DNA from 4 places in the Pseudoalteromonas sp. TAE56 genome. Region 2 is predicted to be linked to each of the others. Evidence: predicted binding sites of a transcription regulator. Region 2 holds the regulator's gene; each other region holds the start of a gene.
The links. Region 2 encodes sigma-54, which starts transcription at its own class of promoters, with help from an activator protein. Its sites were predicted from a motif close to GTTGGCACGNNNNTNGNNT; they were not measured.

Region 1 (7,497 bases), on a different contig from region 2:
TCTAAATTGCTGGCTTAAAATAGCTTCAGGAAGATTTTTATGTGTTGCCGATACAATACGTACATCAATTGCTATTTCTTCTTGAAAACCCACCGGGCGAATTGTTTTTTCTTGTAATACGCGCAGTAACTTAACCTGCAAGTTAAGTGGCATATCGCCTATCTCGTCTAAAAATAGCGTGCCGCCCTCAGCTTGCTGAAACAAACCTTGATGATCTTTAATTGCGCCCGTAAAAGAGCCTTTTTTATGACCAAATAATTCGGACTCTAAAAGCTCCCCTGGTACAGCGCCGCAGTTAATTGCAACGAAAGGGCCACCGCTTACATGACTATGCTGATGAATCGCCTGTGCGAGTAGCTCTTTACCTGTACCACTAGCCCCCGAAATCAATACATTTACTTGTGTTGGCCCAAGTAGTTTTACTTGCTCGAGCAAGTGAAGCATTGTGCCGCTACGCGTAACTATATTACTTTTTGGTGCGGCTTCATCAGCGTTAACACCGTGAATTTCTATCGCTTTAGCAAGGCTGTCAAATAGCTCATCTTTATCTACAGGTTTAGTTATAAATGCAAAAATGCCTTGCTTAGTTGCCTCTACTGCATCAGGAATTGAACCGTGTGCTGTCATCATAATGACAGGTAATGCAGGGTAGCGGCTTTGCAACTGACGATGCAGTGCCATGCCATCCATTTCATCCATACGCAAGTCGGTTATTACGGCGTCAAACACTTGGCCTTTAAGTATTTGTAGTGCGGTTAAGCCGCTTTCACAGGTCGTTACTTCGTATCCTTTTGATTCGATACGAATAGCGAGCAGTTTTAATAAGCTAGCGTCGTCGTCAACGAGTAATACTTTTGCACCTTGCACTTTAGTTGCTGCCATAGTTACTGCTCCTTAGTTTCTTCTCGTAGTAAAAGCTGCTGCTCAATTGTTGCTAACGATGAGAGGGTTTCTTGCATTTTATTGTTAAGTGCTTGCTGCTCTTTTTTAGCATTTATTTGCATAGTCACTTGCTGCTTTTGAAGCCATAAATATTGCTTTATATCATCTGGCCAAAAGTAAGCAAGATCGAGTTTTAGCAACTTAGTCATTACTGTATTTGGATCATCATTTATGTTTAAGCACATAAATTTAAAAAAGCGTTTAAGATCGTTTTCGCCTGTAAAAATATCTTTTTTTGGCACCAATTTAAATCCGCCACACTGATTAGCGTGCCATGCAATAACTTGCTCTGCTGGAGGGTAGCTAGGTTCTATTTTTGGTCTGGGTTTTGGGCTTGGTTTGCTGTTTTTGTCGTTTTTTATTTTAGTATCGACCACAGGTGCTGGTGTAATTGACACACGCTCTTCTTGCCCATTATTAATTTCACAACCAGATATAACCATGCTGCTACTGAGCACACATAAAATAGCGATTAAACGCAAGCGCATGTTAATTAACTCCTAGATTTTTTGTTATGGGAATTTTAATTGAAAACCGACAACCATGTGGCTCATTATGTTGAACAGTAAGTGTACCTCTTAGCTGTTCAACAGACTCTTTTACAATAGTTAAGCCCAGCCCACTGCCTTGCAGCGTAACATTTTTACTGTGTTTACCTTGATAAAATGCGCTGAAAATTTGAGTTTTTTCTTGCTCTTTAATACCGCACCCTCTATCGAGCACAGCGATACAAAGTTGATTTTGCTCAAGCGCTAAATTAATAGTAACGCTTTGCTTATCTTCTGAAAATTTTAAGCCATTTGAGATAAGCTGAATTAAAATCATCTCAATAAGCTCACTAGGTAAAGCAAGCGGTTCATTTGGTAAGTCATTTTTCCATTGCAGAGTCTGCTCACGCGCACTTAAGCGATGCTCAAAATGGCTATTTATTTTATTAATAAGGAGGCTAAATTCAACTTCGCTTAGGGTGTCTTTACTGGTACGAATCGCATTATAACTCAATAAACTATCAATCATTGTGCGAAGGCGCACCATAGATTGACTAATCAGTTCAAGTACCGCTTTTTGCTCACCTGTAATTGGGCCTACTATTTCATCAGTTAGTAAGTCAGTGCCTTCGACCATTGAAGCTAACGGCGTTTTTAGCTCATGGGTAACATGGCGTAAAAAAGTATCTTTTTGCTGCTCAAGCATATGTAGTTGCTCTTGCACCCACTGAAGCTTCTCTCCTAGCTCAACTAGCTCAGCGGAACCTTTAACTGATATTTTTTGCTGCCAATGTCCCTGTCCTAACTTATCAATAACCGTGGTTAACCCTTTTAGTCGCCCACTTATGCGCCATAAAAAACCACCACCTACAATTAAAGTAAGTGGAATAAGTGCCACCAGCCAGTTTATAAATGAGGCTTGCAAGCTTGTCAGCTCATTTTGGTTATTGGTAATTTGCGCTTCGTTTTTATCACGTAACCATAAAGTAAGTTCAGCGACTAAATCGCTCACTGGCACAAACAACTCAGCTTGTTGTTGTTTTTGCTCAACCAATTCAACATGCGCGGTTTGTAAGGTGGTATATAAGCGTTGCCATTGGTGGGTATAATCTTTATTCATGTTTACAAATTTAAGCTCATCAATGCTTTGCAGGGATGATTGCCATTTATCAACGATGAGTTTGTCGAGCGATTCACTTTTTAATACCCAGTTTTGCCTAGTGGCCCGCTCAAGACTGTTGAGTTCTTGTTTTAGAGTATTAAACGATTTAGTAACTTGGTAATTGTTACTCACAAGACTTTGAGTAATAGCTAATTGTTTGTTAAGCGCATTTAAAAATACAATCACCACTATAGAAAGCGGGAGCAACGAAAGCAGCATACTCATTGCAAATTGCCCGATTAAATTAGGCCGCCAGTTAAGCATTGCTTGGTATTTTTTAGCTACAGTTACTGGCATTGCGTTTAGTCCTTTTAAATTAAGCGTTCTATTATTAAGTGCTTACCTTATACACTAGCTGAACCAGCAATTATATTTAATACGATTAACAGCCAGTGCTACAAAAACAATGTGTCGCCAAATAGAGACAGCGTAAGCCATTGATTTTAAAAACATCTCTTTAATCTCGCTACATAGTGTTGCAAAAGACATACAAAAATTACAATAAAGCCCGTAAAAAATTCTCACTCCCCTCAAGTTAAAATGCTAAGCACTTGAAAATTAATAACAATTATTATTGGCATCATTTTTGTAATGCTGTTACTAACTTTAATCAATAAGGAAATAATTATGAACAAACGCATTTTAGTAGTTTCATCATTACTAGCTTTAGGCTTTTTAGGCGCTAACGCACACGCAATGGACGTTCACGCGACTTTTAACGAGCTTGATAAAGACAGTAACGGTACATTAAGTGAAGCCGAAGCAGGTGAAGATGCCGTTTTACATGAGAATTTTTCTCAAATTGATACGAATCAAGATGGGCAATTGTCGCTAGATGAATTCAAAAAATTTATTCAATAAACTCATTTAATAAGGAACGTGATTATGAAACAACTTATAGCCGCTTTTTCATTAATGTTTTTAGCAATTAGTGCCACCGTAATTGCATCCCCAACAAACGTGCGCTTTGCTCATTTAGATAAAGATATGGATGGACAAATATCAATTGTAGAAGCAAAGGAAGACAAAGAAGTAATGAGACAATTTGCCGACTTAGATGAAGACGGTGATGAAAAAGTCTCAAAAAAAGAATTTGAAAGCTTTAAACCTTAATCAGTAATTACTGATTAAGGTTTACTTAAGCTTGTTACAGGTAGACTGAGCTTAAAAGCATTTGCCATAATCCCTGAGGGAGTGTGTAAAAGGATTTAATGTTGGGAGTTAAATTACGGCAAGTGCTTTTTCCTTTTTACTTTGTTTTAGTCACGAACTTTTAATACATCTTTTGGAAGGAACACCATGAAGATACTTCCCCTTGTTATAAGCATTTTAATGCTATTAAGTTTTGATGCCGCGGCACTTGATGTAAAGCAACGCTTTGATCACCTAGATAGCGACAAAAGTGGCTATTTAACACACGACGAACTTGATCCCCAACCACAACTTTTAAACACCTTTGTAAAATGGGACAAAAACCAAGATAACCAAATTTCGCTAGTCGAATTTAAAAGTTATCTAACTAACAACCTTTACTAAGTGATTTGTATGAAAAGTATTAGCTATATAACGCTGCTGGCGTTTAGTATTTTTAGCACATTTAGTTTTGCCGCAAGTAACGATATTGCAAAGCAATTTAAAAAGCTAGATAGGAACAAAGATGGTTTCTTATCACGTTCAGAAACCGCTATAGATCCGGCTTTGTGGTCACGGTTCTCAAGCTACGATAGTGATAAAGATGGCAAGTTAGCACTAAATGAATATGGCTTATATGCAAGTAAGTAGTTTTATAGCTAGGTAAACAAGCACCTAGCTTATTATATTTATATCTATTAATTACGTTCAGGCTTTATTTTTAGAACAATGCGCCAAATACTCTGCATCAGTAGATTTTGGGCTCACCATAAAATCCATTTTGAGATAAGTTAGAATAGGTTGCTTACTCGTATTTTCAGTTGTCGCTTTCCAGCGCCATAAACCCAAAGCAGCAGCTGCATTATTATCAAACACACCCTCAGGGTAGGATGCAATAACCTTATACCCTTGGGCTTCACCTTGTGAATTAATTAACATAGCAAGCTCAACACAACCTGAAATACTTTTCTTAGCAGCTTCTATCGGATATCGCGGCTCTACTCTTTTAGCAACATCCCAGTATTCACCTGCCTTACTTCGCAGTTCAGGACTCGATAAATCAATAAAACTCGGCATTTCATCGTTTACTTGTTGATCAGACGTTGAGCCACAGGCTGTTAGCATCATGCTCAACGGGAATAATAAATAGAGAGCTTTCACAGTATTTCCTTATTCTTGATGCTTATTTAGTTATTTGTAATATCCGTATTAAACTCATACCCATCAGATTTTATAAAGGTTCGATCTAAAACGTTACACACACTTAAAGTAACTTTAGAGTGAGGTAAATAAGTACTTTGTTCAAACCTTATAATCTTTCCCGTTACTTGAAATGTTTCATCAGTAGGAGGTTTTTTTTATTTTACCTGTTACTTGAAATGTTTCGCCAGCCGGACAATTTTTTAAATATTTTTTACCTACTGGCATTGAATCAATCATGAAATCAATTCTGATATGAGTAAGTACAGGTTGTTTAGCTACATTTACGTTAGTAGGTAGCCAGGCCCATGTATTTAAAGATTGCGCTGCGGCTTCATCAAATAACCCCTTAGGGTATGAAGAAGTTACTTTATATCCTTGCGCCTTACCCTCAGAATTAATAATAGTCATGAGTTCTACACAACCAGCAAGACCTTTTTTTGCAGCAGCTATTGGATATCGTGGTTCTGTTCTTGTGGAAATATTCCAATAGTCTTTCACCCTGTCGCGCAGCTCAACACTTGATAAATCTATATAATCGCGTATTTCAGCATTTGATACATCAGTATGGTTTAGCTTTTCTACACTTTTATCTGCAGTAGGTGTCGATCCACATGCCGCAAGTAATGAAGTTAATGGGAGTAATAAATAGAGGGCTTTCATAGCGTTTCCTTATGCTTTATTGATTGTTTTACATACTAAATAACTACATCAATTACCTATTTTGTAAACAGTTAATATAGAGAAAAGCCTTAAAATGAGGTCTATCAATTCATTGGTATTATAAAATCAAGTTTGTTAATGTAAGTAAATTAACAATAAAAATTAAGTAACTATGCCACTCAAAAAAATAATCAAACCACTCATACTAGCCAGCCTTTGCGCTAGTTCTAGTTACACTCTCGCACAAACAAAAGTAATTTATAACGCCAATGGTTATACCCCTTTATACAAAGGTGAAGTACAGCAGTTTTCTACCCTCGTTATTAAAAATGGCAAGGTAGTTAAGCTCGGTAGCGAAACACTTAAAGATAGCTACCCAGATGCCAAGCTAATTGACGCGCACGGTAATACCTTATTACCTGGCTTAATTGATGCTCATGGGCACGTTATTGGCCTAGGAGATAATTTATCGCAACTTGACGTACGCGGCGCAAAATCGGTAGATGAAGTAACAAATAAACTAAAAGTATTTGCCGATAACAAACAAGGTTGGATTATAGGGCGAGGTTGGAACCAAGAGCTTTGGGCTGATACACGCTTTCCTACGGCTAAAGATTTAGACAAAGTAGTGAGCGATCGACCTGTGGTTCTTTCGCGGGTTGATAGTCACGCCATTTGGGTTAATTCAAAAGCGCTCGAACTTGCTGGGATTAACGCCCAAACAAAAGCGCCCGAAGGCGGTGAAATAATTAAAGACGAATTTGGTAATCCTACAGGTATTTTTGTAGATAAAGCAGAATCGCTAATTACCCAGCATATGCCAGCCCCTTCAAAGCAAGATATAAGTGACTCACTAGATGCAGCAGGTAAGCATTTATTAAGTTTAGGCATTACCTCTACTCACGATGCAGGTATTGATAAAGCCACATGGGAGGTTTACAAAGAGCGCGGCGACCTTGGTAATTTACCGCTACGTATTGTGGCAATGTTAAGTGGTGCAAGCCCTGATTTAGATACAATGTTAAAGGCAGGCCGATACCACGACAAAAATGACTTTATGGAAATTCGCAGTGTTAAAGTTTACGCAGATGGCGCACTTGGCTCTCGCGGAGCTGCTCTGATTGAAGAATACGCAGACAGACCTGGTCACCATGGTTTAATGCTTGAAACACAAGAAAAACTCGAAGCGCTCTTTACACAAAGCTTTAAAAGCGGCTTTAGCGCAAATACCCACGCCATTGGCGATAAAGCAAATAAAGTAGTACTTGATGCCTATCAAAATGTGTTTAAAAAAACGGGCGGTATATTACTACGTAACCGAATAGAGCACGCACAAATTGTAACGCCTGAGGATATCCCTCGCTTTAAAGCGTTAAAAATAATCCCTTCAATGCAGCCAGTACATGCCACTTCTGATATGCATATGGCAGAGCAACGCTTAACTGAAAAACAATTAAGCGGAGCCTACGCTTGGCAAACATTTTTAAAGCAAGGATCGGTTGTGGCAGCAGGGTCTGATTACCCTGTAGAGCTTGCAAATCCATTTGATGGTTTGTATTCAGCCATTACACGCATGGATCATAACAAACTACCTGAAAACGGCTGGCGCGCAAGTGAACTACTAAGCCGCGAAGATGCATTACGTGCATTTACTCTCGGTGGCGCTTATTCAGCTCATCAAGAATTTAAGGTGGGTAGTTTAGAAAAAGGTAAATGGGCCGACTTTATTTTAATTGATAAAGACTACTTTAAGGTGCCTGTTGACGAGATATACAAAACAAACGTCCTGCAAACATGGGTAGCGGGAATAAAACGGTACGAAAAAACCAAAACAGAAAATACTATCGATAAATAAAACCAAAAAGGGTTAACGCAAGTTAACCCTTTTAGTTTGCTATGATAAAACATGTT
Region 2 (7,497 bases):
AAACTAAAAAAAGTAAAAAAAGCGACAAAGGTCAACCATGAGCACATTAAAAGCAGAACTATTAGCAAAGAGCTATAAAGGCCGTGAAGTTGTAAAAAACGTTGGCCTTGAAGTAAAAGCGGGCAGTATTGTTGGCTTACTTGGCCCTAACGGCGCAGGCAAAACAACCACGTTTTATATGATTGTAGGCCTTGTGCCTAGCGATAAAGGTAAAATATCGATAGATGATAACGATATTACTCTTTTACCTATGCATAGTCGTGCTAGATTAGGCATAGGCTACTTACCGCAAGAGTCTTCAATTTTCAGAAAGCTAACTGTTTATCAAAACTTAATGGCTATTTTAGAAACGCGCAAAGAGCTAAATAAACAAACTCGAGAAGATACACTCGATAAATTATTAGATGAATTTAGCATACAACACATTCGCGATAGCCAAGGTATGGCATTATCAGGTGGCGAACGTCGTCGTGTCGAAATAGCACGTGCGCTGGCAGCAGATCCTAAATTTATATTACTGGATGAACCGTTCGCTGGTGTTGATCCAATTTCAGTATTAGATATAAAGAAAATAATAGAACATCTTAAAAATCGTGGGATTGGAGTATTAATTACCGACCATAACGTAAGAGAAACCCTTGATGTTTGTGAAAAAGCCTACATTGTTTCTCATGGGGAGCTGATTGCATCAGGTACTCCAGAACACGTATTAAATGATAAAACAGTACGCGATGTTTACTTAGGCGAGCAATTTAGGCTGTAACATTTACGCCATGTCTTTAAGCATCTGCTAGTATTAATTATAACAACATAAAAGGATTGTTAGAGATACATGAGGCAATCACTACAGCTGCGCATGGGCCAGCAACTTACAATGACTCCACAGCTGCAACAAGCTATTCGTTTGTTGCAACTCAGTACATTGGATCTCCAGCAAGAAATACAAGAAGCTCTCGACAGCAACCCGCTATTAGAGGTTGAAGAACAAGACTACTCAGAAGATGCTGCTGGCAAAAACGAGCAAAAAGCTGATACCGATGACATAACTGTTAGCGCATCTGCCGATGATGCTCCAAGCGAATACGAACAAGATAGTGGTGAAGCACTTGCGAAAGACACGCTAAGTGACGACATGGCTATGGATGTTAGCTGGGATGAGTACATGAGTGCCGCTCCTGCAGCATCATCGGGTCCAATGCCTGAAGATGAATCAATTTATCAAGGTGCCTCTACAGAGACGCTCCATGAGTATTTAATGTGGCAGTTACAATTAACGCCATTTAGCCCTACAGACGAAGCTATTGCTATTGCCATCGTAGAAGCAGTTGATGATTCAGGTATTTTAACACTAAGCTGCGAAGAGATTTTAGAAAGCTTTAATCAAGAAAACGAAGATGATAACGAAGTCGAACTTGATGAAATTGAAGCTGTATTAAAACGCATCCAACTGTTTGATCCTGTTGGTATTGCTGCACGTAGTTTACAAGAGTGTTTGTGTATTCAGCTTAATCAGTTTGATAAAGAAACACCTTACATTAATGAAACAAAAATGATTTTAACCGAGCATATTGATTTATTAGCTGCTCGTGACTATCGTACATTAATGAAGAAAACCAAGCTCAAAGAAGAAGAGCTTAAAGAAGTAATGACATTAATCCATACTCTTAGTCCTAAGCCAGCAGATACTATTGTAAGAGAAGAATCTGAGTATGTTATTCCAGACGTGTCAGTTAAAAAAATTAAAGGCCGCTGGGTTGTTGAGTTAAACCCAGATAGCATGCCTAAAATTCGTGTTAATAGCCAATACGCTGCAATGTCTCGCACTGTGAAATCGAGTGGTGACAGCCAGTTTATTCGCTCGCATTTACAAGAAGCTAAATGGTTTATTAAAAGCTTAGAAAGTAGAAACGACACACTTTTAAAAGTAACTAATTGTATTGTTAAGCAACAACAAGGCTTTTTTGAACACGGCCCTGAAGCAATGAAACCAATGGTTTTAAATGATGTTGCTGAAATGGTAGAAATGCACGAATCAACAATTTCGCGCGTAACAACTCAAAAGTATATGCATACACCCCGTGGTATATTTGAGCTTAAATACTTTTTCTCAAGCCATGTAAGCACCGAAAACGGTGGTGAATGTTCATCTACAGCAATTCGTGCACTTATCCGCAAATTAATCGCTGCAGAAAACTCAGCAAAACCATTGAGTGATAGCAAAATAGCGGATATATTGGCTGAGCAAGGAATTAAAGTAGCAAGACGTACAATCGCAAAATACCGCGAATCTCTGGCTATTCCACCGTCAAATCAACGTAAAAGCTTGATCTAAGACGCAAAAAAAAGAGGGTAATGCTTATGCAACTAAACTTAACTGGTCGTCACGTAGAATTAACCGATTCACTAAGAGACTATATTAATACCAAATTTGCGAAGCTAGAAAGACACTCTGATCATATTAATAATGTTCATGTCATTCTCGATGTAGAAAAATTAAATCAAAAAGCAGAAGCCACAATACATGTAAGTGGTGCTGAGCTATTTGCCTCTACGGAACATCAAGATATGTATGCCGCCATTGACTCGTTGATCGACAAGCTCGATCGACAAGTAATTAAACACAAAGAGAAGCTTGCTCGACACTAATATGATGAAATTAAGCTCACTTATATGCCAGGACTGCAGCAAAGCTGCGGTCCTTTTTAATAGCAAAAAAAGAATTTTAGAGTTCATTAGCGAACTTGCTCACGACAAACTTCCGTATTTACCGCAACAGGATATCCTTACTGCTTTAATGAGTAGAGAGAAACTGGGTAGTACAGGTATTGGCCGTGGCATTGCCATTCCTCATGGTCGAATGAGCGGTGCAGAAGAGCCTTTAGCTTTAGTACTCGTTAGCGAAACTCCAATAAATTTTGATGCAATAGATAATCGTCCTGTTGATATTTTTGTCGCACTCATCGTACCAGATGGCGATAACCAACAGCACTTAAAGACTCTCGCAACCATTGCTGATAAACTAAACAACAAAGATTTTTGTAAACAGTTACGCTGTGCAAAATCAGATGCTGAGCTTTACCAAGTTATTGTCGATCAATCATAGTTTTATAAAGGGTGTTAAATGGAGTTAATTATCATAAGCGGCCGTTCTGGTTCTGGAAAGTCGGTTGCTTTACGCGTTGTAGAAGATTTAGGCTATTATTGCGTAGATAATATTCCAGTTAACTTGCTTCCTTCATTAGTTCGCAGTGTGTCTGATAGCTACGATAAAATTGCTGTTAGCATTGATGTGCGAAACATCCCTAAAGAGCAAGATGAATTTAACGATATTCTTGAATACTTACCAGGCTTTGCAAATCCTACGTTATTTTATTTAGATAGCGACGATCAAACGTTGATAAAACGCTTTTCAGAAACACGCAGGTTACACCCACTATCAATTGACTCGCTGCCTCTTGATTTAGCCATCAAAAAAGAAAAAGAATTACTTGATGTATTAATCACCCGCGCCGACTTTATGATAGACACAACTGATTTAAGCGTTCACCAACTTGCAGAATCTATTCGTGAAAAGATTTTAGGTAAAAAAGATAAGCAACTAATTGTCACGTTTGAATCGTTTGGTTTTAAACACGGTATACCAAAAGAAGCAGACTATGTATTTGATGCGCGTTTTTTACCAAATCCACACTGGGAACCTGAATTAAAACCTTTAAATGGGTTAGATCAACCCGTTAAAGATTATTTGGCCAATCACAGCATAGTGCAAAAATTCACATGGCAAATTCAAACATTTGTACAAACGTGGTTACCGCACTTAGAGCGAAATAACCGCAGTTATTTAACCATAGCTATCGGATGTACAGGCGGACAACATCGCTCTGTATATTTAGCGCAAACTATCGGTGAAAGTTTTGCAATGACACATCCCAATGTAAAAATTCGCCATCGTGAACAAGAAAAATAATAGAGCTGAATAATCACCTGTTCAGCTTAGGTAGAGTAAGTTATGCACTGTGAAGACACTTTTTTAATAAAAAACAAATTAGGCTTACACGCTAGAGCAGCTACTGTGCTTGCGCAGTTAGCAGTACAATTTGATGCGACAATCACATTATTTCAAGATGATAAAGAAGCCGCGGGCGATAGCGTACTTGCACTAATGTTACTTGAAAGTAGCCAAGGCAAAGAAGTAAAAGTTGTATGCAAAGGCCCCGATTCTGAGCAAGCTTTACATGCTGTTGGAGAGTTAATAGCACAACGTTTTAATGAGCAAGAATAAACAGTTATAAAAATAATGCTCGCATTACTAACGCCTCAACTAAAACAGATATATAAATACGGTTAGTGACGCCAGTTAACTCACCTCTCCCCATAAAGTAATATAAAAATTTATAAAGGACGCCAATGCCTGAAGCTTTTGAACAAGATTACCCACTACAGCAACTAAAACAAGTGACTAAGTCACTCAATAGTGGTCAATTTGTTCAAGTTAGGCGCATGCTCGCAAAAACAGCTCCTTGTGATACCGCATTATTATTAGAATCATCCCCCCATAAAATTCGCCGACTTCTCTGGCAGTTGGTTGATCCTGATGTGCAAGGCGATGTTCTTGAAGAACTATCAGAAGATGTTCGCTTAGGCATTATTGCCCAGATGGAACCTAAGCACATTGCAGCCGCAACAGAGGATATGGGCCACGATGACTTAGGTGAAGTATTACGTAGTCTGCCAGATACCGTTTATAAAGACGTTGTTAGCGCAATGGACATTCAAGACCGTGAACGTGCAACACAAGCACTTTCGTATCAAGAGCGCTCTGCTGGCGCGCTAATGAACACCGATACGGTGACCATTCGCCCTGACGTTACGCTTGATGTTGTACTTAGGTATATTAGGCTACGCGGCGAGTTACCAGAAGGTACCGATGACTTGTATGTTGTTGATAAGCATAATTGCTTTATAGGCGCTTTATCACTCAGTACATTATTAACTAACCCGCCAGAAAAAATTGTTCGCGATTTAATGGATGAAGATTGTGAGTCTATCCCAATCTCTATGGATGAAAGTGAAGTCGCGCAATTATTTGAACGTCATAATTGGATATCGGCCCCCGTAGTTGATGATAACGATCAGCTCCTTGGTCGTGTAACTATCGATGACATCGTTGACGTAATAAGAGAAGATGCGGAGCATAGCTTACTAAGTTTAGCCGGTCTTGATGATGAAGAAGATACCTTTGCACCAGTACTAAAAAGCTCTAAAAAACGCTCAGTTTGGTTAGGTGTCAACTTACTAACGGCACTTGCAGCTGCTTTTGTAGCTAGCTTTTTTGAAGGCACTTTAGATGTTTTACCTATTTTAGCTGTACTTAACGGTATTGTCCCTTCTATGGGTGGTGTTGCAGGCAGCCAATCATTGACGCTTGTTATTCGTGGTATTGCGGTAGGTCATATAAATCAAACAAACCAACGTTTCTTGATGATGAAAGAGCTTGCTATTGGCGCGTTAAACGGGGTTTTGTGGTCGTTGTTAATAGCAGGTGTTATTGCCCTATGGCAGTGGGACTTTATGCTTGGTGGCGTACTCGCCTTCGCTATGTTTATGAACTTAGTGGTGGCAGGTGTTGCTGGTGCGAGTATCCCTATTATTCTTAAGAGAATGAATATAGACCCAGCACTTGCAGGGAGTGTAGTGCTAACCACGGTGACAGATATTGTGGGTATATTCGCCTTTTTAGGTACTGCTACTTGGTTGCTGGTTTAAATTAGAAACTTTTGCAAATAACTAAAGTAAAAAACACTTAGGGTAAAGCTGCAACTATGACAACGGATACCAAAAATAAAAAAGACACACCTAAAAAAACGCCAAAACAAAAAGGGCTATCAATATTAAAAAGTGTATTGATATATGGCTCTATATTTTTCGTAATTTATAACGCTGTTAATTGGTGGAGGCAACCGGTCATGCCTGCAAATCCTCAATTACAATTAATAGACTATAAAGGGCAAAACATTGATTTATCAGCAATGAGCCAAGATAAACCAACGCTTGTGTACTTTTGGGGAACTTGGTGCCCTATTTGTAGTATTACCTCCCCAGCCATAAACGAACTCGCAAACGAGAATAACTACCCTGTCGTGAGCATCGCAATAAAATCAGGTTCTGATAAAGAACTACATGAGTATCTAAATGATCACGGCTACAATTTTGCCACTGTCAACGATCAACACGGTGAGATATTTGCCGACTGGCAAGGACAAGTCACGCCATCCTATATAATCTTAAAAGATAATAAAATGAAGCAAGGGCTAACAGGTATTCAACCGTTATGGTCACTTAAATTACGTTTGTGGTTATCATCAACGTTTTAAAAAAACTAACTAGAAGTATATAGGCTCTAAATACGCCAATCTTAAGGGGAGTTTCTAAAAGTTCGCTCTTTATTACCTACAATAATATAGCCAATAAAGAGCAAGGTTTACTTAATTTACGTACTAACGAGGCTTAAAAATCCTTAGCGTAATTAAACTAATTACGCTAGATATTAGTAGATTAGATTACTAACGTGTACTTTGACGATTACCGCCTACTTTTGGTTTAGTGTTTGCCTTTTTAAATTGGCTAAAACCGGTATGTCGCGTTAGTGCCGGACGTCCGCCTTTACTGCGACCTTTACCTGCTTTTTCATCACGCCCTTCTTCAGGCACTAAACAGTTAGGCCCTTTACCAATTAAATTAGCTTTACCCATTTTACGCAGTGCTTCGCGTATCATCGGCCAACCTGCTGCATCATGGTAGCGTAAAATAGCTTTATGTAATCTACGTTGGCGAGCACCTTTAGGTACTGGAACAACTTCTGTATTGTTTTTTATATTACGTAAAGAGTTCATCTCTGTATGATAAATAGTCGTTGCATTAGCCATCGGTGACGGGTAAAAATTTTGTACCTGATCAAGCTTAAAGTCGTTTGATTTAAGCCATAAAGCCATGTTTACCATGTCTTCGTCTTTTGTACCTGGATGAGCTGATATAAAGTAAGGAATTAAATACTGCTTTTTACCTGCTTCTTTAGAGTACTTATCAAATAATTCTTTAAATTGATCATACGCGCCCATACCTGGTTTCATCATTTTTGATAATGGACCATCCTCTGTATGCTCCGGCGCTATTTTTAAGTAGCCGCCCACATGATGCGTTACTAATTCTTTAACGTAACGAGGGTCGCGTACAGCTAAGTCATAACGTACACCAGAAGCAATCAAAACCTTTTTAATACCCTTAACTTCACGTGCTTTTTTATATAAGTCTATTGTTGGCGTATGGTCGGTATCCATGTGCTTACAAATCTCAGGGTACACACATGATAAACGTCTACAGGTACTTTCTGCTTTTTTACTAGTACAACGCAGTTTATACATATTTGCCGTTGGGCCACCTAAATCAGAAATCACACCAGTAAAGCCAGGTACTTTATCTCTAATCTGTTCAATTTCT
Region 3 (7,497 bases), on a different contig from region 2:
AATTTACGCAGCTCAAACCAACGTGTTTCACCGTCCACTTCATAGCCTACATCTATAGTTAGTGCTTTATGGCTCTGCTCTACCTCTTTGTCGGTTGCCAAAACTTCAGCTAAAAAATGACTCGGAAATATTTGCTCAACCGTTTTACCAATGAGTTCGCTGCTTGATTTACCCATTACTTCTTCAAACATTTTATTACAGCCTGCAAATACACCGTTGTTATCGCGGTAATAAAATAAATCGGGAGATGAATCAACGATTGAGCGTTGCAACATGCTTTGTTGAGCAAGTTCTTGTTGAGTTTTTTTACGCTCAGCAATTTCTCGGCGCAGCTCTTCGATAGCGCGGTGCTTGGCATGAAACGCCATTTTACGCTCATCAATTTCAATATTTAAACGGCTAATGTTGTCTTTTAAGGTTTGGTTTAATAGCTTTTCTTGTTTGGTTGCACTATCTAAATAAGCATACGAGGCATCTAATTGACGAATTGAATTAAGTAATACACTTATAATTAAAGGAGAAACTACAGCAGTAAAAAACACCACAGCCAAAATATCAACAAGGTTCAATTCGCCTATCGCAACATAATAAAACATGCTCGATAAAATAAGAGATACAGTTAAAAATAAAGTGTAACAAATAGCTGCTGTTTTAAATTCACCAAATCGCGTTATTAAGCTGGAAAGTACCCGAGCCCAAGGGCTCAAAGAATAATCGGTCATACGTAATTTTATCTCTTAGCTGTGTACTTATATATAAAGAAGGCAATGCGTATGCGCAAACATACCATTTTTCCAGATTTTAGCATTTTTATCCTACCACTACCCATGTTGTGCGATAAAAACAGAATTTTTCATGTTTGATTTTGCTTCTCTCCTCAACTCATCATTTCAGCAATAAATTATTTAGTGTAAAATGCCCCGCTTTATTATCTCCAAATACGAGTAGCGCACATGCAAACCAATATGCCAGATATAGCAGACACAGCACCCGCTTTACAAACAGGTAAATTAGACTGGGTTGGCATGGGCGAAATTGAACTGCCATTTATTTTTGAATCGCGAGACTTATCACCGGTAACGGTAAATGCTAAAGCCCGTGCATTTGTTAATTTGCATAAAGAAGATGCCAAAGGCATTCATATGTCACGCCTATTTTTGGCACTTGACCTGCTTTCAACTGAGCAGCAAGTCAACCCGCAAACAATAGCGCAAGCACTCGATACCTTTATAACCAGCCACGAAGGGCTAAGCGATAAAGCACAAATTGAATTTAAATTTGAATTACCGCTACGCCGTAAATCACTATTAAGTGGTAAAGCGGGCTGGAAAAGCTACCCAGTTGTACTTACCAGTACAATTGAAAATAACATTATTAGCTACGAGCTAATCGTAGATGTTACCTATTCTTCAACGTGCCCATGCTCTGCGGCACTTGCGCGCCAGCTTATACAAAACGCGTTTACCGAAAAGTTTAACCAAGAAACCTTAAGCCAAAAAGATGTCCACGAGTGGCTAGGCACTACACAAGGTATTGTAGCGACACCTCACTCGCAGCGCTCTATTGCAAACGTAAAAGTAAAGCTTGATAGCAATATTCAAGAATTTGACGTTGTGACGCTAATTAATACCCTTGAAGCAGAACTTAAAACGCCTGTACAAGCGGCAGTAAAACGCGAAGACGAGCAAGAATTTGCCCGTTTAAATGGTCAAAACCTTATGTTTTGTGAAGATGCCGCACGTAAAATAAAAGCATTGCTGGAGGATGGTAATTACAGCGACTACTGGCTGCAAATAAACCATTATGAATCACTACATGCACACGATGCTGTAGCTATTGCGGTTAAAGGCATTGAAAGTGGCTACAAAGCTTAATTGCTGCGTAGTTTTACTTTTAAAACAAACGGTATTTATTTTATAACCCATACTTTTTAGGCACGTAAATTGCTTTATTTGAGCAGTGTCAATTTGTTGTTATGGAGTTACCGTATGGAATTCGCTTTATTATTAATCTTAGTGTTAGTTGTCGGGGCCTCTGTTGTTGCGTCAAAATTTAATGACGATGGCGGAAACCCGTATCCTTTTACCCGCAAGCAAACTGTTTTCACTCAGGTTGAAGGCGCTTTTTTAAATCTTCTAGAACGAGCTGTTGGCGATCAATATAAAGTTGTTAGTCGCGTTAAGTTAATTGACGTTATTGACTGTAAGCAAGGTCTTTCTGTTAAATCTAAACGTGCTGCTTTAGCTAAAGCTAAAAATAAGCAACTCGACTTTGTATTAATCGACAAAGAAAAACTTACTATTGTTGCGGCTGTTGACCTAGTTAACAATGCCAATAAAGATGGCCACAAAGCTCAACGCGACTGGTTTGTAAACGGTGCATTAGAGTCTGCGGGTATTCCACATATTCGTATGAAAGTTAAATCGGGCTACCGTCCTTCTGAAGTACGCGATGCAATTATGTTTAAACTTGGTAAGCCTGCAGCAACACAAACGCAGCGCCCTGTTCGTAATCGCTCACATAAGCCAGCGGTACTTTCACCTTCTCAAGCTAAAGCACAAACAACTGCTTTAGCTGAAATTTAAAAACCAAATTAAATACTCTCCTAAAAAGTATTTAAAGCGAGCTCATAAACAAGCTCGCTTTTTTGTTTTTTATTGCTAACTTCACGTATAATCAAGTGATTCAAACTCAGGAATTAAACATTATGAATGTTGGTATTATTGGCGCAATGGAGCCAGAAGTTAAAATTTTACGTGAAGCGATGCAAAACCCAAAAATTTTAACTAAAGCAGGTTTCACTTTTTATACTGGTGAATTGGCTGGTAACACAGTAACACTTGTTCAATCTGGTATTGGTAAAGTAGCATCAACGATTGCAACCACCTTACTGATTGATAACTTCAAACCTGATTGCGTAATTAACACAGGCTCTGCCGGTGGATTCGATCCATCACTAAGTGTTGGCGACGTAGTAATTTCGTCAGAAGTACGTCACCACGATGTAGATGTTACTGCTTTTGGCTACGAAATTGGCCAAGTACCTCAAATGCCAGCAGGCTTTGTAGCTCACCCAAAATTAGTAGAAGCAGCACAACAAACAATCGAACAAATCAGTAATGTTAAAACACTTGTTGGCTTAATTTGTACTGGCGACACCTTCATGTGTGATCCGGTACGTATTGATAAAGCACGCAGTGATTTTCCTACAATGCTTGCCGTTGAAATGGAAGGCGCTTCAATTGCACAAACGTGTTTTACGCTTAACACGCCATTTGTTGTTATTCGCTCAATGTCTGATATTGCAGGTAAAGAGTCACCACAATCATTTGAAGAATACCTAGAAACAGCATCAATCAACTCATCTAAAATGGTTGTTGCACTTTTAGAAAAGCTAACTGCAGTGTCTCTTTAAATGCTTAGCAATATTGTTCAAAACCACTTGGACTTTATTGCCTTCATACTAGCGCTCCTTGCTGAGCGCTTTATTCCTCTTGTTAGCTGGTATCATCCTAATACAGCGTTAAGCGCGGTTTTTAGTGCTATTGGCAAGCGTATATACAAACGCAAAGAACCTAAAAGCTATCAATATTTAGCAGCTATACTCGCAAGCACGCTCATTTTAAGTGTTATTCTCATTATTGTCGTGTTATTGCTTGAGTTTGCTTTTTACCCTGAATTACTCGCAGGTCTTATTTTATACTTATGCTTAGAAAGTAAGAGTATTGATAAAAAAGCGCTCCGTATTGCAAAGCTAACTAAAAAAAATCAAAAATCGACGGCACGCGAATTACTAAAACCACTGCTTGCCCGTGAAGTTAATAGGCTTTCATCTTCTGGTATTATTAAAGCATTAATTGAGAGTTTAATACTGCGCACTGCTCGATACTATTTCGTAGTTATATTTATATTTTTAGCCTTTGGCCCTATTGCTGCTCTCGCCTATCGATTACTTACTTTAATACAACAAGCCTGGCGTAGTGATATATCCCCAAATAGCTACTTTTTAAAACCGCTTAAAATTCTCTTGTTTATTATTGAGTATATTCCAATGCGCTTGCTGGCTTTAACCATTGCAGCAAGTAGAGCGAGCAAACAAAGCATGCACTACATAAAGCATTACGGCAGGCACTTTTATCAAACTAATACTGGTTGGCTACTCAGTACATGTTCTGCATCACTTGGAGTACAACTAGGCGGGCCTGCGGTTTATTTGGGTACTCGCTTTAATAAAATGCGTATTGGTGCTGATAGACTACCTACCCCCGAGGATGTGCCTGTTATAATTAATAGGTTAAATCAGGCCCGTGCATTTTGGTTGTTAGTAATTGTAAGTATTGAAATATTAAAAGTGATTTAGTGACTATTTAGTGACTACCTCGTAACTATTTACAGACCCAAAATACAAGCACAAAAAAACCAGCCTAGGCTGGTTTTTTAGTTTCATACTGTATTTAAGCTACAGTGATGTTTGCAAACTTACGTTTACCTACTTGGTAAATAGCCGTTGTACCTTTCGCTACTTCAAGTTTGGTATCAGTGATTTTATCTTCACCGTTAAGTTTAACTGCACCTTGCTTAATCATGCGCATTGCTTCTGACGTACTAACTACTAAATTTGCTTCTTTAAGCAAGTTAGCAATTAAAATAGTATCTTCTGAAATAGTGATTGTCAGCTCAGGGATTTCATCTGGTAACGCTTTTTTCTGAAAACGCTGGATAAAATCATCATGTGCACCTTGTGCATCAGCTTCACTATGAAAACGAGCAATTAACTCTTTAGCTAGTTCTATTTTAATATCGCGCGGGTTAGTACCTTGCTCAACACGCTCTTTTTGAGCTGCAATTTCTTCAATAGAAAGCGCGCTTAATAAATCGTAATAACGCCACATTAGCACATCACTAATTGACATTATTTTACCAAACATATCGTTTGGCGCATCAGTAATACCAATGTAATTACCAAGTGACTTAGACATTTTTTGAACGCCGTCAGTACCTTCAAGTAATGGCATCATTAATACTGTTTGCGGCCTTTGGCCTTCAACTTTCTGTAGCTCACGACCCATTAGTAAGTTAAAGCGCTGATCAGTACCACCTAGTTCCACATCAGACTCTAGTGCAACCGAATCCCAACCTTGTACCAGAGGGTATAAAAACTCATGAATTGCAATTGGTTGACCGCTGCCATAACGCTTTTTAAAGTCATCACGTTCAAGCATGCGCGCTACAGTTTGGTTTGCAGCAAGTTTTATCATACCTGCAGCGCCTAACTTTTCCATCCAAGTAGAGTTAAATGCAACAGTGGTTTTAGCAGGGTCGAGAATTTTGAATACTTGTTCTTTATATGTTTCAGCATTGGCTAATACGTCTTCGCGAGTAAGTGGTTTACGCGTTACGTTTTTACCTGTTGGGTCGCCAATCATGCCAGTAAAGTCACCAATTAAGAAAATAACCTCATGACCTAGATCCTGAAAGGTTTTCATTTTATTAATTAGTACAGTGTGCCCTAAGTGTAAATCAGGTGCTGTAGGATCAAAGCCTGCTTTTATTTTTAGCTTTTTGCCCGACTTTAGTTTTTCAACTAGTTCGTCTTCAATTAATATTTCTTCTGCACCGCGTTTTATCTCTGCTAGAGCGGTTTGTAAATCCACTTTGTATTACTCCAAAATTCTGCCTACGAAAGGGCGACTAGTTACTTGTAATCACGGTTTTTATTAAGGTTTAAACCGAACATATATATGTAGCTAACATAACAAATTTCTATCTAATTAAAATAACTTTTTAAGTTATTAGGGCAACTAAACTAAATGAATTGAGTCTTAGTTAGATAGGACGTTAAAAAAGGCTTTCTACCCCTGATTTTAGCGTAGTTTAAATCTACAAAACACTAGTATTCGCACATTATTAAGTATATCCTGCAATATTACGTATTTATTATCTTGACAGCAGAAAAAGGCACGTTATGGTTCACGTGGTTCACACGCTCCCCAAAAAACACAAATTGCTTATTTTAGGTTTGGTTTCTGCTATTGTTGGCTTAGCCTTTCTTCCTTCTGAAAAAGCCACTGCATCCAAAGACAATAGTGCAAATGCACTAGAAATTGGTAAGCGCTATGAGTTACAAGTTAAAGTTGATGACAACGAAAAATTAACTGAGCTAAATTCAGAGCAAGCAGCAGAAAAGTTACCAGAATACGACTTTGTCGATCATAAAGTTAAAAATGGCGACAATTTAGCAATTATCTTTAAGCGTGCTGGTTTTTCAGCTCAAACGCTTCATAAACTAATTAACACTAATGCAGAGACTCGCAAGCTAACTAAAATTCATCCAGGTGAAGTACTCAGTTTTGCTACTGCTGAAGATGGCTCTTTGGCTCAACTGCGTTATGTAATTTCAAAAACAGATACTTTATTTGTTACCTTAAACGACGAAGGTAATTACGATACAGCTATCGATAGTAAAGAAATTGAAACGCTAACTAAAACCGCTGGCGGCGAAATATCTAATAACTTTTGGACTTCAGCAATTGCGGCAGGTTTAAGCGAGCGCCAAATAATGAACTTTGCTGACATATTTGGTTGGGATGTTGATTTTGCAAATGATATTCGTAAAGGCGATTTATTTGGCTTAATTTACGAGTCTCATTATGTTGATGGCGAGTTTATTGGTACCGGTAAAATTATTGCCGCTGAATTTGTAAACCAAGGTCAGCGCTTTGCAGCGATTCGCCATACCGACGGCAATTTTTATACGCCTGAAGGGCGTAGCATGAAAAAAGCATTTTTACGTGCACCTGTAAGCTTTAAGTATATTAGTTCTAGCTTTAATCCTAAGCGACTTCATCCTGTTACTGGGCAAGTTAGAGCGCACCGTGGTATCGACTTTGCAGCACGCACTGGCACACCAGTAGTCGCATCAGGTAACGGTAAGGTAGTTAAAGCGGGTTACAGCAAGTACAACGGTAACTACGTATTTATCAGCCATGGCACACAATATGTAACTAAGTACTTACACCTAAATAAGAAACTAGTTAAAACAGGCCAAAAAGTTAAACAGGGCCAACAAATTGGTACTGTAGGTTCTACTGGTCGTGTTACTGGGGCGCATTTACACTATGAGTTTTTAGTAAATGGCGTTCATCGTAATCCTAAAACCGTTAAGCTTCCTAAGTCAGAGCCATTACCTCGCTCAGAACTTGCTAAGTTTAAACCGATTGCAGATAACTTTATTGCCCAACTTGAGCGCAATCGCGAGCTACAGTTAGCACTAAAATAAAGCTTATTAATAAACATTAAAAAAGCCTTTGCAGGTTAAATCTGCAAAGGCTTTTTTGTATACGCTATAAACCATCAATTCATTAATACATAAATGAGCTGAATAACTAAAGATACCATCACTAGCGGCCAAATATATTTACTGTATTTGGTTGCGCCATCAAGCCCTATTTTACTTTGATATTTTTCAAGTAATGGAATGAGTATCGCCAGCGCGAC
Region 4 (7,497 bases), on a different contig from region 2:
GGTAGTTAAAAAGGCTATCAAAAGGTTGATCTAATAGGCGTTTATTACCAAGGCCAAGCAGTTCACTGGTACTGTTATTGGCATATATTACAATAAAGTTTTTATCAAGTAATATGATAGCGGTTGTTTGATTTTGCCAAATGGCATCGAGTAGCTCAGGGCTAAAGTTTTTATTATCAATCATAGCTGCACCATTTTAGTGCGTTGATGTTTGCAAGCAAGTTATACGGTAAAATACACTGCTGCACGATTAGTAATACCCCAATTTAGTTACTTAGGCTTAGCCCTTTTCGGTGCATAAAAAATATACAGGGCTCGCTTGTAGCAATAACTTGGTTTTTACTATTAAAAAGCTTTAATTGTAGTGTGTGCTGACCACGTTCTACATCCCTTATTGCAAAGGTTGAGCTGTCACTGGCAGGGCCGTGTGCTTTACCATCAATAAAAAGTTGTATAGTAAAACCAGTTTCAAAGCGTGGTTTTATTCGGCTAGTAACATAAACAGTGCCGGTATTTTCACGAATAGTCTGGTTATGATCAGGTGAGGAAATGGCAATACTAAAGGCCGCTTGTTGAGGCTGGGGTTGCTCGTCAAAAATGTCAGTATTTGTTGCAGGCATATTAAGATCTTGGCTGGTAAGCTTTACCTCTTGAGCCCCTTTATGAGGGGTGTCTGAGAACACTAATACGCCATTTTTATCTTTCCAAGCGTATATTTTTGTTTCACCGGCATAACTATAATTACTTAATCCTAAAGTAATTAATAGTAATAAAATCTTGTTATTCACTCTGCAGCCCTGCATTTTTATCGGTAACTTAACTTTAGTGGAGATTGACTAATTTTACCATTAAAAAAGCCCGCAAAGCGGGCTTGAGAACACACATATTTTTTACAGCTTAATTAACAGCTGTAGTACATTTCAAACTCAACTGGGTGAGTTGTCATGTTAAGCTTTTCAACTTCTTTAGACTTAAGTTCGATGTAAGCATCGATTAAGTCGTCAGTGAATACGCCACCTTGAGTTAAGAATTCACGGTCTGCGCTAAGTGCAGATAGTGCTTCGTCAAGTGATGCTGCAACAGTTGGAATTTCTGCTGCTTCTTCAGCTGGTAAGTCGTATAAATCTTTATCCATAGCATCGCCAGGGTGGATCTTGTTTTTGATACCATCAAGGCCAGCCATAAGCATTGCTGAGAAAGCAAGGTATGGGTTAGCTGTTGGATCCGGGAAGCGTACTTCAATACGACGACCTTTTTCAGATGGAACCACTGGGATACGGATTGATGCAGAACGGTTACGTGCAGAGTATGCAAGCATAACTGGTGCTTCAAAACCTGGTACTAAACGTTTGTACGAGTTAGTAGATGCGTTTGCAAAAGCGTTAATTGCTTTAGCATGCTTAATGATACCGCCAATGTAGTAAAGTGCATCTTCAGAAAGACCGCCGTACTTATCGCCAGCAAAAAGGTTAACACCGTCTTTAGCTAAAGACTGGTGACAATGCATACCAGAACCGTTATCACCAACAACTGGCTTAGGCATAAACGTTGCTGTTTTACCATATAAGTGAGCCATGTTATGGATAACATATTTCATTTCTTGGATTTCATCCGCTTTTAATACCATTGTATTAAAGCGAGTAGCGATTTCGTTTTGACCTGCTGTTGCTACTTCGTGGTGATGTGCTTCTACTACTTGGCCCATTTCTTCTAGAACTAGACACGTAGCTGAACGCCAATCTTGGAAGTCATCAACAGGAGCAACTGGGAAGTAACCGCCTTTAACACCTGGACGGTGACCAGTGTTGCCATCTGCATATTCTTTATCTGAGTTCCAAGCAGCTTGCTTAGAATCAATTTTGTACATAGAACCAGACATATCTGATTTGTATTTAACATCGTCAAATACGAAGAACTCTGGCTCAGGGCCAAATAAAACAGTGTCTGCAATGCCTGTAGAACGCATGTAATCTTCAGCGCGCTTAGCAACAGAACGCGGGTCGCGCTCATAACCTTGTAATGTAGAAGGCTCTACTACGTCACAACGTAAAATTAATGTAGCTTCTTCAGTGAAAGGGTCTAATTTGATTGACTCAGGAACTGGCATTAATACCATGTCTGATTCGTTTATGCCTTTCCAGCCTGCAATTGAAGAGCCGTCGAACATTTTACCGTCTTCAAAAAAGTCTTCATCAACTTGGTGATGAGGAATAGAAACATGCTGTTCTTTACCCTTAGTGTCAGTAAAGCGTAAATCAATGAACTTAACGTCATTTTCTTTAATAAAATCTAAAACCGATTGTGACATGTGTCCTCCAACTATTGGGTTTTGTTATTGCTGCATAATTGCTTTGATATTTACTAAGCTGTTTTTGTGCCATTATTGTAACTGGCTGTTTATAAATTAAAAAAATATCATTGCATCAAAATGGAATATATAAATGCACTGTTTTGGTGCGTAAATATTCCATTTCGGTGCAAAATTTACAGAGCGTAATTTGTTGTTAATTTAATCAGCTGGAATTAGCATAACCTAAATGCAAAAGAGTAACAAAAAGATCGGAAAAATAGTCAAAAAGAGGGTTTTTTGAAAAATAATTGAAATTTAATTCATATAATTGTCATATAAAAAACAGATACTTAGTAAAAGTATTGAGAAAGTTTTAAAATATGTATTGGATAAACTTTCATCCATGTCATTAATGAGGGATAATATGCGCCCTTTTAAATCCTATGCTGGGACATCTCGCGAAAGCGTGGATGAGTGCGTAGATCTTGCAGGATCATTGAGAATTTAATTTCTCTGAGTAAATATATGAGCATCGAAAAGTTAAGAAATATAGCGATTATCGCGCACGTTGACCACGGTAAAACAACTCTGGTTGACAAACTACTTGAGCAATCAGGTACATTAGAAACACGCGGCGGTAACGAAGAGCGCGTGATGGACTCAAACGACATTGAGAAAGAACGTGGTATTACCATTTTGGCTAAAAACACAGCCATTTCTTGGAACGACTACCATATCAATATCGTAGATACCCCGGGACACGCCGATTTCGGTGGTGAAGTTGAACGCGTACTTTCGATGGCTGACTCAGTATTATTACTTGTTGATGCTCAAGAAGGTCCAATGCCACAAACGCGTTTCGTTACGCAAAAGGCATTCGCGCAAGGCTTAAAGCCAATCGTAGTTATCAATAAAATTGATAAGCCAGGTTCACGTCCTGATTGGGTTATGGATCAAATCTTTGATTTATTCGATAATCTTGGCGCAACTGACGAACAGTTAGACTTTAAAGTAATCTACGCTTCAGCTATCAACGGCTGGGCAACGCTAGATTTAGACGAGCCATCTGAAAACATGGAACCTATGTTCAAGATGATCGTTGAAGAAGTATCACCACCGGATGCAGATCCTGAAGGTGACTTCCAAATGCAAATTTCTCAACTAGATTACAACTCTTATGTTGGTGTAGTTGGTATTGGTCGTATTAAACGTGGTTCTGTTGCTCCTAACCAACAAGTTACTATTATCAGTGCTGATGGCACTACACGTAATGGTAAAATTGGCGCAGTACAAAGCTACCTAGGTCTTGAACGTATCGAAACTGATAGAGCTTACGCTGGTAACATCGTAACTGTAACAGGTATTGGTGAGCTTAAGATTTCTGACACAGTTTGTTTCCCAGGAAACGTTGAAGCATTACCACCACTAAGTGTTGATGAGCCAACTGTAACAATGACATTCTCTGTAAATAACTCACCTTTCTGTGGTAAAGAAGGTAAGTTTGTAACGTCACGTAACATCCGTGAGCGTTTAGACAAAGAATTAGTACACAACGTAGCACTTCGCGTTGAAGATACTGCTAGCCCAGATAGCTTCCGTGTTTCTGGTCGTGGTGAATTACACCTAGGTATCTTAATCGAAAACATGCGTCGTGAAGGTTACGAGCTTTCAGTTTCTCGTCCAGAAGTTATCTTACGTACTGTTGATGGCGTTCTAGAAGAACCGTTTGAAACAGTAACTATTGACTGTCAAGACGAGCACCAGGGTTCTGTTATGGAACAAGTTGGCCTACGTAAAGGTGAACTTACTAACATGACTCCAGATGGCAAAGGCCGTATGCGTTTAGATTTCATGATCCCTAGCCGTGGTTTAATTGGTTTCCAAACTGATTTCATGACGCTTACTTCGGGTTCTGGTCTTATGTACCATACGTTCGATCATTACGGTCCTCACAAAGGTGGCGACATCGGTGTTCGTAAGAACGGCGTAATGATTGCAAACGCAACGGGTAAAGCACTTACTAACGCATTATTCAACTTACAAGAACGCGGCCGTTTATTCATCGGTCACGGTGTTGAAGTATACGAAGGTATGGTTATCGGTATTCATAACCGTGATAACGACCTTACAGTTAACGCCCTTAAAGGCAAGCAGTTAACTAACGTACGTGCATCTGGTACTGATGAAGCGCAAACGCTTTCTCCACACCTTAACTACTCACTTGAGCAAGCGCTTGAGTTCATCGATGATGACGAGCTAGTTGAAGTTACTCCACTAAACATTCGTATCCGTAAGCGCCACCTTACTGAAAACGAACGTAAACGTGCGGGTCGTGCACCTAAGTCATAATCTATTAATTTAGAATAATGATTTTAAAAGCCGCTGTATTGAAAAATACAGCGGCTTTTTTGTGTTTTGGGGTTGGTAAATTTTGGTTTCGAAAATCTTTGGCAATTATATAATGAATGTCGATAACTCTTTTTATTAGGTAGATGATTTTTTTAGTAACATGCGTACTATTTCACTGGAGCAAGTGTGATGAGTTCAATTAATGTAAAGTTTGAATCACGTTCAGCCAAAGATAATTTTAGAGTCGCTACTACTAGCTATGAGTTAGCTAGGCGAGCAAGTGAAGAATGGGAAATCGAGCATCACTGTATAACAGGAATCGTGTTCACCGCATTTTCAATCGAAGCAATGCTTAATCATTTTGGAAGAATTTTATTCAATGACTGGGATGCTAATAAATTAAATAGAAATGCATCACACAAAAAATTATTTCGAGAAGTAAATCTACCAAATTATCTAGGAACAAAAGTATATCAAACTGCCAATAATTGTTTTGTACTTAGAGACTTGCTAGCTCACGGAAAAACAATTGAAGAAACTATCATTATTGATGTTCCCAATGATATTGGCAGAGATAAAGTTGTTCATAAAGTAACTTCAATACGAAGTAAGGCACATAGAAATACTAATTGCGAAGTATTAGAAACATTCATCGAAACTGCAAAAAACATAGAAAAAGATATTCAAGACAATGGGTTTTATCCGAACCAGACGCATTTACCAAAAAAAGATAGAGAGAAACTATTAGAATGCCCTTTAAGTGTAAGTGGAATACATACGTGGTGACACAGCAAGCAACCGGAATATTGTTACTAAACCAATTTCTTATCATGTGTATTGTTTCGCTTTTTCTTCTCCTTTTCCTCTAAAAGCGCAGCGCCTCTTAGCCTCTTTGTGAATAATTTACTTAAAGATTTTTTGCACAAGGAGAAGGGAATGAGCAGTGAAAGAGAGAGCTGAAACAGCCGATAATGCAAAGTACCAGTATTTGTTGGTGGGATTTTTTTGCGTTGGGTTTCGCTTCGCTCAGCCCAACACACGTGTTCAATTATTTTATTGGTAGTTACTTACTTTTTAGGGAGTAGAGTGATTTTGCCAAATACATCTGCATCTATAAAGCCACGATTTCTGTCGCCGTTTACTGGCTGTACTTCGTGTGAGCCCATAAAGTGTTCGCGCACGTCGCTGCCATCGTTATCGCAATACGCTAGCATAAAGCCGATTACTTGCTTTTCGCTAAGTGTAATTGGGGTATTTTTAGCACCTTCTTTATAATCATTCGGGTAGAGTTTTATTGCTACTTCCCACGTGATGTTAAAAGGTGCGGTGGTGTTGCGCTTCCAGTTACTGATTAGGTGGTCGGTATATAAATGGGCTTTTTTATCAGGGCCGTAATCGGCAGCTTGGTTATCAAGGCCAATATGATACGCCAAAGCGGTGTGATTAAATTGGTGGTTTCCGCCTGATGCATCGCTATCAATAAATACCTCTAATGCATCGTCATCCCAATATTTATAGGTTGGATCTGCGTGTGTATCTATTAAAACATCATCCACAATATCGGCTTGTAGGTATAAGTAGTTTTGATCCCACAGTAAGCGATAACGCCCTTTAAAATCGGCATCGTTTGATGGCAGTGTGCCATCCATTAAATAAGGCATATCGTGCCAAGTGGCTTTATCCCACGCACTTTCTGATACGCCATCAATAGTAATTGGAGTTGATGTATGTTCAACATCAATGGCCATTGCAGGCGTGCTTAATAAAAAGCTTAAGGCGAGTGCTAATTTTTTCATTAATTTCTCAATTTTATTGTGGATTTGTCTTAATGTAATAACAATCTTAAAACAGCTAAGTAAATAGTTACAGTGAAATACTTTCGCCTTCGTTTAAAATATACAGCGGTGTTTTAGCATCCATTTTTTTAACCATGTGTAATAAACGTAGCAAAGCAGAGTGGCTAGAGTGGTCGCCCATTTTCCAACTTGAGTTACCGTATCCCCACGGTATCATTACTTTGCAGTTAAGCTCTTGTGCTGCGTTAAGCGCGTCTTCTGGTGTAGTGTGAACGTAGCGATAAAATTTGCCACTTTCTTTACTGTAGTAAGATGCGATTGGTATTAAGCACACATCTATATCGCCATATTTTTGCTGTATATCTTTAAAGTGCTTTGAGTAGCCCGTATCGCCTGCAAAAAATAAGGTACTGCCGTTTTGTTCAAGCAGCCAGCCATTCCATAAGTCTTTATTGTTATCTTCGTAAATAAAGGGCACCAATACTCGAGCGCTAAAATGATGAGCTGGCACGGCATTAATAACTAAGCCGTCAATGTTGGTTGTTGAGTACCATGGCATTTCGCTAATATTAAAACCGCCGGTGGGGAAGTTGTCGGCCATACCGAGTGGCGTTAAATAGCGAGGTTTATTGCCAATGCTTTGTATGTCGGCTTTATTAAAGTGATCGTAATGAATATGCGAATACATTACCGCATCAATATTTTCCAGTTCTTGTTCACTAGGCCAAGCGCCTGCTTTACGATAAATACCACCGCCGAGTTTAAAGCCAAGTGCGACTGGAGAATCAAACTGATTTTTTACCGGATCAAACAGCACACTTTGACCATTTGGGGTGTTAATTACAAAACTAGCGTGACCAAGCCAGCGCACAGTATAGCCGGTGCTAAGTTGTGGTTTAGTTTGCTGGCCTTGATACTGGCAGTTTTCGCTGCCGGTTTTGCATAGTAAGTCTGGGTGGGTTGGGTAGCAGTTTTCAGTACAGGTGGTGGGATATGTTTTTTCACCTGTGTATAAATTTTTATAACGACCGTTTTTATCGTTAATAACTATAACTGAGTTGG

Region 1: L656_RS0107035 (EF-hand domain-containing protein) is a predicted target of sigma-54. The motif match lies at 3,166-3,184, and genes of this name have one in related genera.
Region 3: L656_RS0121565 (DUF2726 domain-containing protein) is a predicted target of sigma-54. The motif match lies at 1,931-1,949, and genes of this name have one in related genera.
Region 4: glnA (glutamate--ammonia ligase) is a predicted target of sigma-54. The motif match lies at 2,364-2,382, and genes of this name have one in related genera.

The regions. Positions count from the first base shown of each region.
Region 1 covers NZ_AUTN01000074.1:88,896-96,392, forward strand. Annotated here, with positions in the region: gene L656_RS0107020 (sigma 54-interacting transcriptional regulator) at 1-882, opposite strand, end outside; gene L656_RS0107025 (hypothetical protein) at 885-1,430, opposite strand; gene L656_RS0107030 (sensor histidine kinase) at 1,432-2,889, opposite strand; gene L656_RS0107035 (EF-hand domain-containing protein) at 3,220-3,453, shown strand; gene L656_RS0107040 (hypothetical protein) at 3,478-3,705, shown strand; gene L656_RS0107045 (calcium dependent protein) at 3,892-4,128, shown strand; gene L656_RS0107050 (calcium-binding protein) at 4,138-4,374, shown strand; gene L656_RS0107055 (energy transducer TonB) at 4,432-4,884, opposite strand; gene L656_RS0107060 (energy transducer TonB) at 5,065-5,586, opposite strand; gene L656_RS0107065 (amidohydrolase) at 5,759-7,441, shown strand; gene L656_RS0107070 (HDOD domain-containing protein) at 7,497-7,497, opposite strand, start outside.
Region 2 covers NZ_AUTN01000103.1:14,703-22,199, reverse strand. Annotated here, with positions in the region: gene lptA (lipopolysaccharide transport periplasmic protein LptA) at 1-41, shown strand, start outside; gene lptB (LPS export ABC transporter ATP-binding protein) at 38-763, shown strand; gene L656_RS0111060 (RNA polymerase factor sigma-54) at 833-2,332, shown strand; gene hpf (ribosome hibernation promoting factor) at 2,359-2,646, shown strand; gene ptsN (PTS IIA-like nitrogen regulatory protein PtsN) at 2,651-3,103, shown strand; gene rapZ (RNase adapter RapZ) at 3,122-3,967, shown strand; gene L656_RS0111040 (HPr family phosphocarrier protein) at 4,010-4,282, shown strand; gene mgtE (magnesium transporter) at 4,408-5,766, shown strand; gene L656_RS0111030 (protein disulfide oxidoreductase) at 5,823-6,374, shown strand; gene L656_RS0111025 (YgiQ family radical SAM protein) at 6,564-7,497, opposite strand, start outside.
Region 3 covers NZ_AUTN01000163.1:91,372-98,868, forward strand. Annotated here, with positions in the region: gene arcB (aerobic respiration two-component sensor histidine kinase ArcB) at 1-722, opposite strand, end outside; gene folE2 (GTP cyclohydrolase FolE2) at 954-1,874, shown strand; gene L656_RS0121565 (DUF2726 domain-containing protein) at 1,989-2,585, shown strand; gene mtnN (5'-methylthioadenosine/S-adenosylhomocysteine nucleosidase) at 2,708-3,415, shown strand; gene L656_RS0121575 (cobalamin biosynthesis protein CobD/CbiB) at 3,416-4,360, shown strand; gene tyrS (tyrosine--tRNA ligase) at 4,455-5,654, opposite strand; gene L656_RS0121585 (peptidoglycan DD-metalloendopeptidase family protein) at 5,966-7,279, shown strand; gene L656_RS1000000123310 (hypothetical protein) at 7,354-7,497, opposite strand, start outside.
Region 4 covers NZ_AUTN01000138.1:39,582-47,078, forward strand. Annotated here, with positions in the region: gene glnL (nitrogen regulation protein NR(II)) at 1-184, opposite strand, end outside; gene L656_RS0116490 (DUF4124 domain-containing protein) at 267-788, opposite strand; gene glnA (glutamate--ammonia ligase) at 902-2,308, opposite strand; gene typA (translational GTPase TypA) at 2,816-4,639, shown strand; gene L656_RS1000000122635 (hypothetical protein) at 4,829-5,425, shown strand; gene L656_RS0116510 (CBM9 family sugar-binding protein) at 5,707-6,435, opposite strand; gene L656_RS0116515 (MBL fold metallo-hydrolase) at 6,503-7,497, opposite strand, start outside.